3 regions of the Klebsiella sp. WOUb02 genome follow, and region 1 is predicted to be linked to each of the others. Evidence: predicted binding sites of a transcription regulator. Region 1 holds the regulator's gene; each other region holds the start of a gene.

Region 1 (3,281 bases):
TCGATGCTGACGGCGGCGGAAATGTTTCTGTCGGCCAGCGATCTCGCCAGTTCGGGCAGCAGCACTACCGGCAGGTTATCTACGCAGTAGAAGCCCATATCTTCCAGCGCCCGCAGGGCGACGGATTTCCCCGATCCTGAGCGGCCGCTGACGATCATCAGTACCATGTACCGTTTCTCCTCAGTACGATAAAGGGGAGGCCATCGCTCCCGTTATGCGTCATCGCTGCTTCCCGCTTCGGTGATAATCTCATACAGTTCTTCGTCGCTTTGCGCGGCGCGCAGGCGACGGCAAATCGTTTTATCCGCCAGCCGTTTTGCCACCAGCGACAGCGTATGCAGATGGGTTTTTGTCTGATCGGCCGGCACCAGAAGCGCAAACAGCAGATCGACGGGCTGGTTGTCGATCGCATCAAAGGCGATCGGCGTTTCCAGCTGCACAAAAACGCCAACGGCGCGCAGCGTATCCTCTTCAAGCTTACCGTGCGGAATGGCGATGCCGTTGCCAATTCCGGTACTGCCCATTTTCTCACGGGTGAGGATCGCTTCGAATACCACCTGGGACGGCAGACCTAGCTGCTTTGCCGCCAGCTCGCTGATGATCTCCAGCGCGCGCTTCTTGCTCTGGCAGTGCACCTGGCTACGGGTACATTCCTGGTTAAGGACATTGCTCAGTTGTAGAGCTGAATCGTTGTTCATCATAATTTCACCTGAGCTCGCTCTCTGCCAGCTGCCGACACTATCCGGCGGCTGGCAGGGGCGATCGCCCGGACAATTAGTGTTGTTTTAGTTTATCTTTATGTTTTGTTAACTGTCGTGCCAGCTTATCGATGAGGCCATCGATAGCGGCATACATATCCTGCCCTTCCGCACTGGCATGGATTTCGCCACCGTTGACATGCAGATTGGCGTCCGCAATTTGCGTCACCTTCTCTACTTTTAACACAATATAGACCTGATTGATCCTGTCGAAAAACTGCTCCAGCTTGCTGAACTTCGCGTTGACGAAGTCGCGCAGGGCCGGGGTGATTTCGACGTTGTGTCCTGTAATGTTGAGCTGCATAGTGTCTTCCTTATCGGTTGGGTCACACCAGCTGCTTACGCTGGTTAGACGGCGGAATGGATAAAGACTCTCGGTACTTAGCGACGGTGCGGCGCGCCACCATGATACCCTGTTCGGACAGAATGGTGGTGAGCTTGCTGTCACTCAACGGCTTCGCGGGGTTCTCCGCGGCGATTAACTTCTTCACCAGGGCGCGAATTGCGGTCGACGATGCCTCGCCGCCGCCTTCGGTATTCACGTGGCTGGAGAAGAAATACTTCAGTTCAAAAATTCCGCGCGGGCTGTGCAGGTACTTTTGCGTGGTAACGCGGGAAATTGTCGATTCATGCATTTCGACGGCCTGAGCGATATCCGCCAGCACCATCGGTTTCATAAACTCCTCGCCCTGTTCAAAGAAGGCCTGCTGCTGTTCGACGATGCAGCGGCTGACGCGCAGCAGCGTATCGTTGCGGCTTTCCAGGCTTTTTATCAGCCAGCGGGCTTCCTGCAGGTTACTGCGGATAAACTGGCTATCAGCGTCGTTACGCGTGCTGTTGCCCATTGCGGCGTAGTGCTGGTTGATTTTCAGGCGCGGGATGCTATCGGAATTGAGCTCTACCACCCAGCGATTGCTGACCTTGCGCACCAGCACATCGGGGATCACGTATTCCGGTTCACTGGTTTGGATCGATTGACCCGGGCGCGGATCTAACGACTGGATCAGATTAACCGCTTCTTTCAGCACCTCCTCTTTCAGCCGCGTAACGCGCATCAGAGAGCGAAAGTCGTGATTGGCGAGCAGGTCGAGATGATCGCTGATGATAAGCCGGGCCTCTTCCAGCCACGGCGTCTCTTTGGCGTATTGTGATAGCTGAACCAGCAGGCAGTCGCGCAGATCTTTTGCCGCCACGCCAACCGGGTCGAAACGCTGAATGCGCTTGAGTACCGCTTCCACTTCTTCGAGACCGATTTCGTCATCGTCGATGCTCTCGACAATATCTTCCAGGCTAATAGTGAGGTAGCCGGTGTCATCAACGGCATCGACGATCGAGGTGGCGATCGCGCGGTCGGTATCGGTGAACGGCGTCAGCTCCACCTGCCACATCAGGTAATCCTGCAGGCTTTGGGTCGTTTCGCCTTGATAGATAGGCAGCTCGTCGTCCTGATAATCGACGCCGTTGCCCGACGGCGTGCCGGCGGTGTAGATCTCATCCCAGCTGGCGTCGAGCGGCAGCTCCTCCGGCATATCTTTTTGTTCAAGAGCGTCGACGGTATCCAGCGATTCGCGGTCCTCGACCTCTTTGGTTTCTACCTCATCGTGAAGATCGGTTTGCTCAAGCAATGGATTACTCTCCAGCGCCTGCTGGAGTTCCTGCTGGAGTTCTAACGTGGACAGCTGCAGCAAACGAATGGCCTGCTGCAGTTGCGGCGTCATGGCAAGCTGTTGGCTTAGCCTTAATTGCAAACCTTGCTTCATATTCAGGGCTAATATCTCCGGCTAAAACGTCTGTAACTTCTACCCTATCAGAGTCTGAAGTCTTCCCCAAGATACACGCGCTTAACCTGCTCGTCTTCAAGGATTTGCTGCGGGGTGCCGTGAGCAATGAGATGCCCCTGGCTGACGATATAAGCCCGTTCGCAGACCGCCAGGGTTTCCCTGACGTTATGGTCGGTGATCAGCACGCCAAGACCGCTGTCGCGCAGATGCTCAATGATGCGTTTGATATCGATAACCGAAATGGGGTCAACGCCGGCAAAGGGTTCATCCAGAAGGATAAATTTAGGGTTGGCGGCCAGCGCGCGGGCAATTTCAACGCGGCGGCGTTCGCCGCCGGAAAGCGCCTGACCGAGGCTGTCGCGCAGATGCTCGATATGAAACTCTTCCATCAGCTCTTTCGCGCGATCGTCGCGCTGTTCGCTGCTCAGATCGTCACGGATCTGCAGCACCGCCATCAGGTTGTCGTAGACGCTCAGGCGACGGAAAATCGAGGCCTCCTGCGGCAGGTAGCCAATACCCCGGCGCGCGCGGGCGTGCAGCGGCAGCAGGCTGATATCCTCATCGTCGATGATAATATTGCCGGCGTCGCGCGGGACAATGCCGACCACCATGTAGAAGGTGGTGGTTTTGCCGGCGCCGTTCGGGCCGAGCAGGCCGACAATCTCACCGGAGTTGACGGTCAGACTGACGTCTTCCACCACGCGGCGGCCTTTATAAGCTTTGGCGAGATTCTTTGCAGTTA
Region 2 (3,281 bases), on a different replicon from region 1:
TCTGACGAGAGGTCACATACTTCCCTTCTTTACCGCAGAACGGAGAGGTGTTGACGTTGAAGAACATGGTAACGGTCGGCTCATCAACGGACAGCGCCGGCAGCGCTTCAACATTCTGCGGATCGCAGATGGTGTCGGAGATGTTCAGCTCGCCCAGGCCGGTGATCGCGATAATATCGCCCGCTTCGGCGATGTCGCTGTCGATACGTTCCAGACCCAGATGGGTCAGCACTTTACCGACTTTACCGTTACGAGTTTTGCCTTCGCTATCGATGATAGTGACCTGCTGGTTCGGCTTCACTTTGCCGCGTTTGATGCGGCCGATGCCGATAACGCCAACATAGTTGTTGTAGTCCAGCTGGGAGATCTGCATCTGCAGCGTACCGTCCAGATCGACGTTCGGTGCCGGAACGTGGTCAACGATCGCCTGATACAGCGGAGTCATGTCTTCCGCCATATCTTCGTGGTCCAGACCCGCGATACCGTTCAGCGCAGAGGCATAAACGATCGGGAAATCCAGCTGCTCATCGGTGGCGTCGAGGTTTACGAACAGATCGAAGACCTGATCGACAACCCAGTCAGGGCGCGCGCCCGGACGGTCAACCTTGTTGATGACCACGATCGGCTTCAGGCCGTGGGCAAAAGCTTTTTTGGTGACGAAGCGCGTTTGCGGCATTGGGCCGTCAAAGGCATCAACCACCAGCAGCACGGAATCGACCATGGACATAACACGCTCAACTTCACCTCCGAAGTCGGCGTGCCCAGGGGTATCAACGATGTTGATACGGTAATCATTCCATTTGATTGCGGTGTTTTTCGCGAGGATGGTAATCCCACGCTCTTTCTCCAAATCGTTGGAGTCCATCACACGCTCTTGTGTTTCGGCACGTGCATCGAACGTACCGGATTGCTGGAGCAGCTTGTCAACCAGGGTAGTTTTACCATGGTCAACGTGCGCGATGATGGCGATGTTACGCAGATTTTCGATCACAAACTTTGCCTCAGGCATTAGAAATAGCGCGTTATTGTACACGTAATAAGCGAAGGACTGAACAGGATCACAAACATCCTCCGCAAACAAGTATTGCAGAGTTTCTTTGTGATCGCTTTCACGGAGCGATAAAAGGGCACCGCAATAAAAATTGCACCAAAATAGTGCCCAACGTTCACATTGAGGCACTATTTTGGTGCATTATTCCCATCATGGTGCAGTTCTTTTGCACTATGGTGCGCATGATACAGCGTTTTACATAGAATTTAAAAGTTGGCACAGATTTCGCTTTATCTATTTTAAGGCAACAACGCCACTTTAAGTAGTAAAAAAAGTTTTCGTTACCACGACGACAATGACCAATCCGGGAGAGTTTAAGTATGTCCGCTGAACACGTTTTGACGATGCTGAACGAGCACGAAGTGAAGTTTGTCGATCTGCGCTTCACCGATACCAAAGGTAAAGAACAGCACGTCACAATTCCTTCTCATCAGGTTAATGCCGAATTCTTCGAAGAAGGCAAAATGTTTGATGGCTCCTCGATTGGTGGCTGGAAAGGTATTAACGAATCTGACATGGTTCTGATGCCGGATGCGACCACCGCGCTGATCGACCCGTTCTATGAAGAACCGACGCTGATCATTCGCTGCGATATCCTGGAACCAGGCACCCTGCAGGGCTACGATCGTGACCCGCGCTCCATCGCGAAACGCGCTGAAGAGTACCTGCGTTCTACCGGCCTGGCAGACACCGTCCTCTTCGGGCCAGAGCCAGAGTTCTTCCTGTTCGATGACGTCCGCTTTGGCGCTTCTATCTCCGGTTCCCACGTGGCTATCGACGATATCGAAGGTGCATGGAACTCCGCCACCAAATACGAAGGCGGCAACAAAGGTCACCGTCCGGGCGTGAAAGGCGGTTACTTCCCGGTTCCGCCGGTTGACTCCTCTCAGGACATCCGCTCTACCATGTGTATGATCCTGGAAGAGATGGGCCTGGTTGTTGAAGCTCACCACCACGAAGTTGCGACTGCTGGTCAGAACGAAATCGCGACCCGCTTCAACACCATGACCAAAAAAGCGGACGAAATTCAGATCTACAAATACGTTGTGCACAACGTTGCTCACCGCTTCGGTAAAACAGCGACCTTTATGCCAAAACCAATGTTTGGCGATAACGGTTCCGGTATGCATTGCCACATGTCCCTGTCCAAGAACGGCGTAAACCTGTTCTCTGGCGACAAATATGCGGGCCTGTCTGAGCAAGCGCTGTTCTACATCGGCGGCGTCATCAAACACGCTAAAGCAATTAACGCCCTGGCTAACCCGACCACCAACTCCTACAAGCGTCTGGTCCCGGGTTACGAAGCACCGGTTATGCTGGCCTACTCTGCGCGTAACCGTTCCGCCTCTATCCGTATTCCGGTGGTCACCTCTCCGAAAGCGCGTCGTATCGAAGTGCGCTTCCCGGATCCGGCTGCCAACCCGTACCTGTGCTTCGCAGCGCTGCTGATGGCTGGTCTTGACGGTATCAAGAACAAAATCCATCCGGGCGAACCGATGGACAAAAACCTGTATGACCTGCCGCCGGAAGAAGCGAAAGAGATCCCACAGGTTGCCGGCTCTCTGGAAGAAGCACTGAACGCGCTGGACGCGGACCGTGAGTTCCTGACCGCAGGCGGCGTATTCACCAACGACGCTATCGATGCCTACATCGCCCTGCGTACCGAAGAGAACGACCGCGTACGTATGACTCCGCACCCGGTAGAGTTCGAGCTGTACTACAGCGTTTAATTTTGCTGTAAATCCTCGGTATTCCGTGTTGTGGCGTGGGGTACCAGGGATATTTTGTTGCCGTGGAAACTTTCAGCCCATCTCAGGATGGGCTTTTTTCTCCACCAACATGCTGATCTTATGCGCTTTTTACTTATAAAAAGCTATACTGCACTAAAATAGTGCACTCTTTTTCAGGAGACTGTCAGATGGCAACAGGCACTCAGCCCGATGCTGGGCAGATCCTTAACTCTTTAATCAACAGCATCTTATTGGTCGATGACGACCTGGCGGTGCATTACGCGAACCCGGCGGCGCAGCAGCTGCTGGCGCAAAGTTCACGTAAGCTATACGGCACGCCACTCCCCGAGCTGTTGAGCTACTTTTCGCTGAATATCGGTCTGATGCAGGAGAGTCTGCAGGCGGGCCAGGGCTTTACCGATAACGAAGTCACCCTGGTGATCGATGGCCGCTCGCATATCCTGTCCTTAACCGCCCAGCGCCTGCCTGAAGGGCAAATC
Region 3 (3,281 bases), on a different replicon from region 1:
GTTGAATTCCATAACCCGCTAAAGGGCCACGCGGCAGAACCGACCCGCCAGGTATGGATCCGCGCCAACGGCGACGTTCCTCAGGACATCCGCATCCACCAATACCTGCTGGGCTACGCCTCGGACTTTAACTTCCTGCCGGTCGCGCTGCAGCCGTACGGCGTGGGCTTTCTTGAGCCCGGAATGCAGGTTGCCACGATCGATCACTCGATGTGGTTCCATCGCCCGTTCAACGTTAATGAGTGGCTGCTGTATAGCGTTGAGAGCACCTCAGCCTCCAGCGCAAGGGGATTCGTGCGCGGCGAGTTCTACACCCAGGACGGCATCCTGGTGGCCTCGACGGTGCAGGAAGGCGTTATGCGCAACCGCAATGCATAATACATAGAGCGTAACGGCATAAAAAAAGCCTCCCGAGGGAGGCTTTGCTACTACTGGAGATAACACAAAGATCAGGCGTTGTAGGCGTTTTCGCCGTGGCTGTTGACGTCCAAACCTTCGCGCTCCTGCTCCTCAGGTACGCGCAGACCGACCGTCATATCCGCAACTTTATAGCCGATCCAGGCGACGATGCCGGACCAGACGATGGTGATGGCGACGCTTTCCAGCTGAACCAGCAGCTGATGGCCCATAGTCACCCCTTCTGCGTAACCGACGCCGCCCAGCGAGGTAGCGGCAAAGATACCGGTCAGAATACAGCCGATGATGCCGCAGACGCCATGCACGCCGAACACATCGCACGGGTCGTCAACGCGCAGCCAGCGTTTCAGTACAGTTACGCCCCACAGACCCGCAAGACCGGACGCCAGACCGACAATCAGCGCACCGCCAATCCCGACGTAGCCGCATGCCGGCGTAATGCCAACCAGGCCGGCAATCGCCCCGGAACAAGCGCCTAACAGCGACGGTTTACCACGGGTCGTCCACTCGCCGAAGGTCCAGGCCAGAATCGCGGCGGCTGTCGCCACAACGGTGTTCACAAAGGCCAGGGCAGAAATTTCGTTTGCCGCGCTCGCGGAGCCGGCGTTGAAGCCAAACCAGCCGACATACAGAATCGCGGTACCGGTGAAGACCATCGGCAGGTTATGCGGTTTGAACGCTTCTTTGCCAAAGCCGACGCGTTTGCCCATCATATAGGCGCCCACCAGCCCGGCAACGGCCGCGTTGATGTGCACAACGGTGCCGCCGGCAAAATCCAGCGCGCCGTGCGTCGCCAGCAGACCGCCGCCCCACACCATATGCGCAATCGGCACGTAGGAGAGCGTCATCCACACCACCACAAAAATCAGCACCGCGGAGAAGCGAATACGCTCCGCCAGCGCGCCGACGATCAGCGCCACGGTGATACAGGCGAACGAGCCCTGGAAAGCGACATGGATGTACTGATAGAAGGAGCCCATCAGCGCTTTCAGCTCAATATTTTTCAGCATGACCCAGTTGAAGTCACCGAAGAAGCTGCCGCCGGTGCTGAACGCCAGGGTATAGCCATAAACCACCCACAGAATGCACACCAGCGCAAAGGTGACAATCACCTGAGTCAGCATGGAGAGCACGTTTTTGCCGCGAATCAGGCCGCCGTAAAACAGCGCGACGCCCGGAATCGTCATAAACAGCACCAGCGCGGTGCAGATCATCATAAAGGCGTTATCGGCTTTATCCGCCACCGCCGGTGCGGCCATGGCCAATCCCGGGAGTAGCGCCAGCGCACCCAGACCTGTTTTCATTGTTGTTGCTATTTTCATCTTCTCAATCCCCATCACTGTGTGGTCTGGACGTTACAGTGCCGCTTCGTCGGCTTCGCCGGTGCGGATGCGAATAACGCGCTGCAGCTCGGCGACGAAAATTTTGCCATCGCCAATTTTTCCGGTGTATGCCGCTTTACTGATGACGTCGACGACCTCATCAAGCTGATCGTCGGCAATCGCGACGTCAATTTTTACCTTCGGCAAAAAGTTAACGCTATATTCGGCGCCACGGTACAGCTCAGCATGGCCTTTCTGGCGGCCAAACCCCTTCACTTCAGTGACCGTAAGGCCCTGAATGCCGATGGAAGATAACGCTTCGCGAACGTCTTCCAGTTTAAACGGTTTGATTACCACGGTAACCAGCTTCATAAGTCCCCTCCGATCAGAATTCGTAATGGCAGCAGCTAACACACAGGGAATAAAGCAAAGGCTATGCCAGAAATGAAAAAGGACCGCGAAGCGGCCCTTTTGATGAGGAAAAGAGAGAAACGGCCCGGGAGCGAGGGAGAAAGCGCCCGGCGACGCCTAAAAACGCACCATTTCAGTGCATAAAAGGTTACATTTTTGCACCATGCGATATCGCCGCGGGATCGCTGCCTGCTTATAGTGCATCAGGCAATAAGAGACTCTTCCTGCGAGCTTGCCGCCAGCTCTTCGCCGGCCAGCTGCAGCTGATACATCTGCCAGTAGCGCCCTTTTTCCGCCAGCAGCTGCTGATGGTTTCCGCGCTCAACGGCCTGGCCGCGATGCAGGACCAGAATCGTATCCGCTTCGACTATCGTCGACAGGCGGTGGGCAATCACAACCAGCGTGGTGTTCTGGCGAACCCTTGCCAGCGCCTGCTGGATAGCCTGCTCGGTGCCGGAGTCGATATTCGCAGTAGCCTCGTCAAGAATCAGTATCTGCGGCGTATCAACCAGCACCCTCGCCAGCGCCAGCAGCTGCTTCTGTCCCACCGAGAGATTGTTGCCCTGTTCGCCCAGCTGGGTATAGAGCCCACCCTCCATGCCGCGCGCCAGCTCCGCCAGCCTGCACGGCTTCCAGCGCGTCCCAGACCTGCGCCTCGCTGATATCGCGACCGAGAGTAACGTTGGCGTAGAAGGTATCGGCCAGCACCACCGGATCCTGCTGCACCATCGCGACGCCCTGGCGTAATGCGCCGTGGCTTAAAGAGGAGAGCGGGCGGCCGTCAATACGGATCTCGCCTTTGCTCAGCGGGTAGTAGCCCATCATCAGGCTGGCGAGCGTACTTTTACCGCTGCCGGTGTGGCCCACCAGCGCCACAAAGCTGCGGGACGGAATCTCCAGATTAATATCCTGCAGCACCAGCCGATCGCCGCGGTAGGCGAATGAGAGATCCTCAATCGATACCGTCCCGCTGCGCAGCGGCGCATCGTCCTGTCCCCACGTCTGGCGCGGCCGATCCATCAGCTCGAAGACCCGCTCGCCGGCCACCACCGCCTGCTGCAGCATCGACTGCTGCGTGGTCAGCTCAATCAGCGGCTCGTTCAGCCGACCGAGATAGCTGATAAAGGCATA

The links. Region 1 encodes sigma-54, which starts transcription at its own class of promoters, with help from an activator protein. Its sites were predicted from a motif close to GTTGGCACANNTTTCGCTNT; they were not measured.
Region 2: a site for sigma-54 is predicted at 1,264-1,283, ahead of glnA (glutamate--ammonia ligase). Genes of this name have one in related genera too.
Region 3: a site for sigma-54 is predicted at 2,163-2,182, ahead of glnK (P-II family nitrogen regulator). Genes of this name have one in related genera too.

The regions. Positions count from the first base shown of each region.
Region 1 is NZ_CP170106.1:18,822-22,102, forward strand. It holds gene rapZ (RNase adapter RapZ) at 1-167, opposite strand, end outside; gene ptsN (PTS IIA-like nitrogen regulatory protein PtsN) at 213-701, opposite strand; gene hpf (ribosome hibernation promoting factor) at 775-1,062, opposite strand; gene rpoN (RNA polymerase factor sigma-54) at 1,085-2,518, opposite strand; gene lptB (LPS export ABC transporter ATP-binding protein) at 2,566-3,281, opposite strand, start outside.
Region 2 is NZ_CP170110.1:3,712,932-3,716,212, forward strand. It holds gene typA (ribosome-dependent GTPase TypA) at 1-991, opposite strand, end outside; gene glnA (glutamate--ammonia ligase) at 1,372-2,781, shown strand; gene glnL (nitrogen regulation protein NR(II)) at 2,970-3,281, shown strand, end outside.
Region 3 is NZ_CP170110.1:2,469,293-2,472,573, forward strand. It holds gene tesB (acyl-CoA thioesterase II) at 1-378, shown strand, start outside; gene amtB (ammonium transporter AmtB) at 450-1,739, opposite strand; gene glnK (P-II family nitrogen regulator) at 1,773-2,111, opposite strand; partial or broken gene ABOC21_RS18860 (SmdB family multidrug efflux ABC transporter permease/ATP-binding protein) at 2,354-3,281, opposite strand, start outside.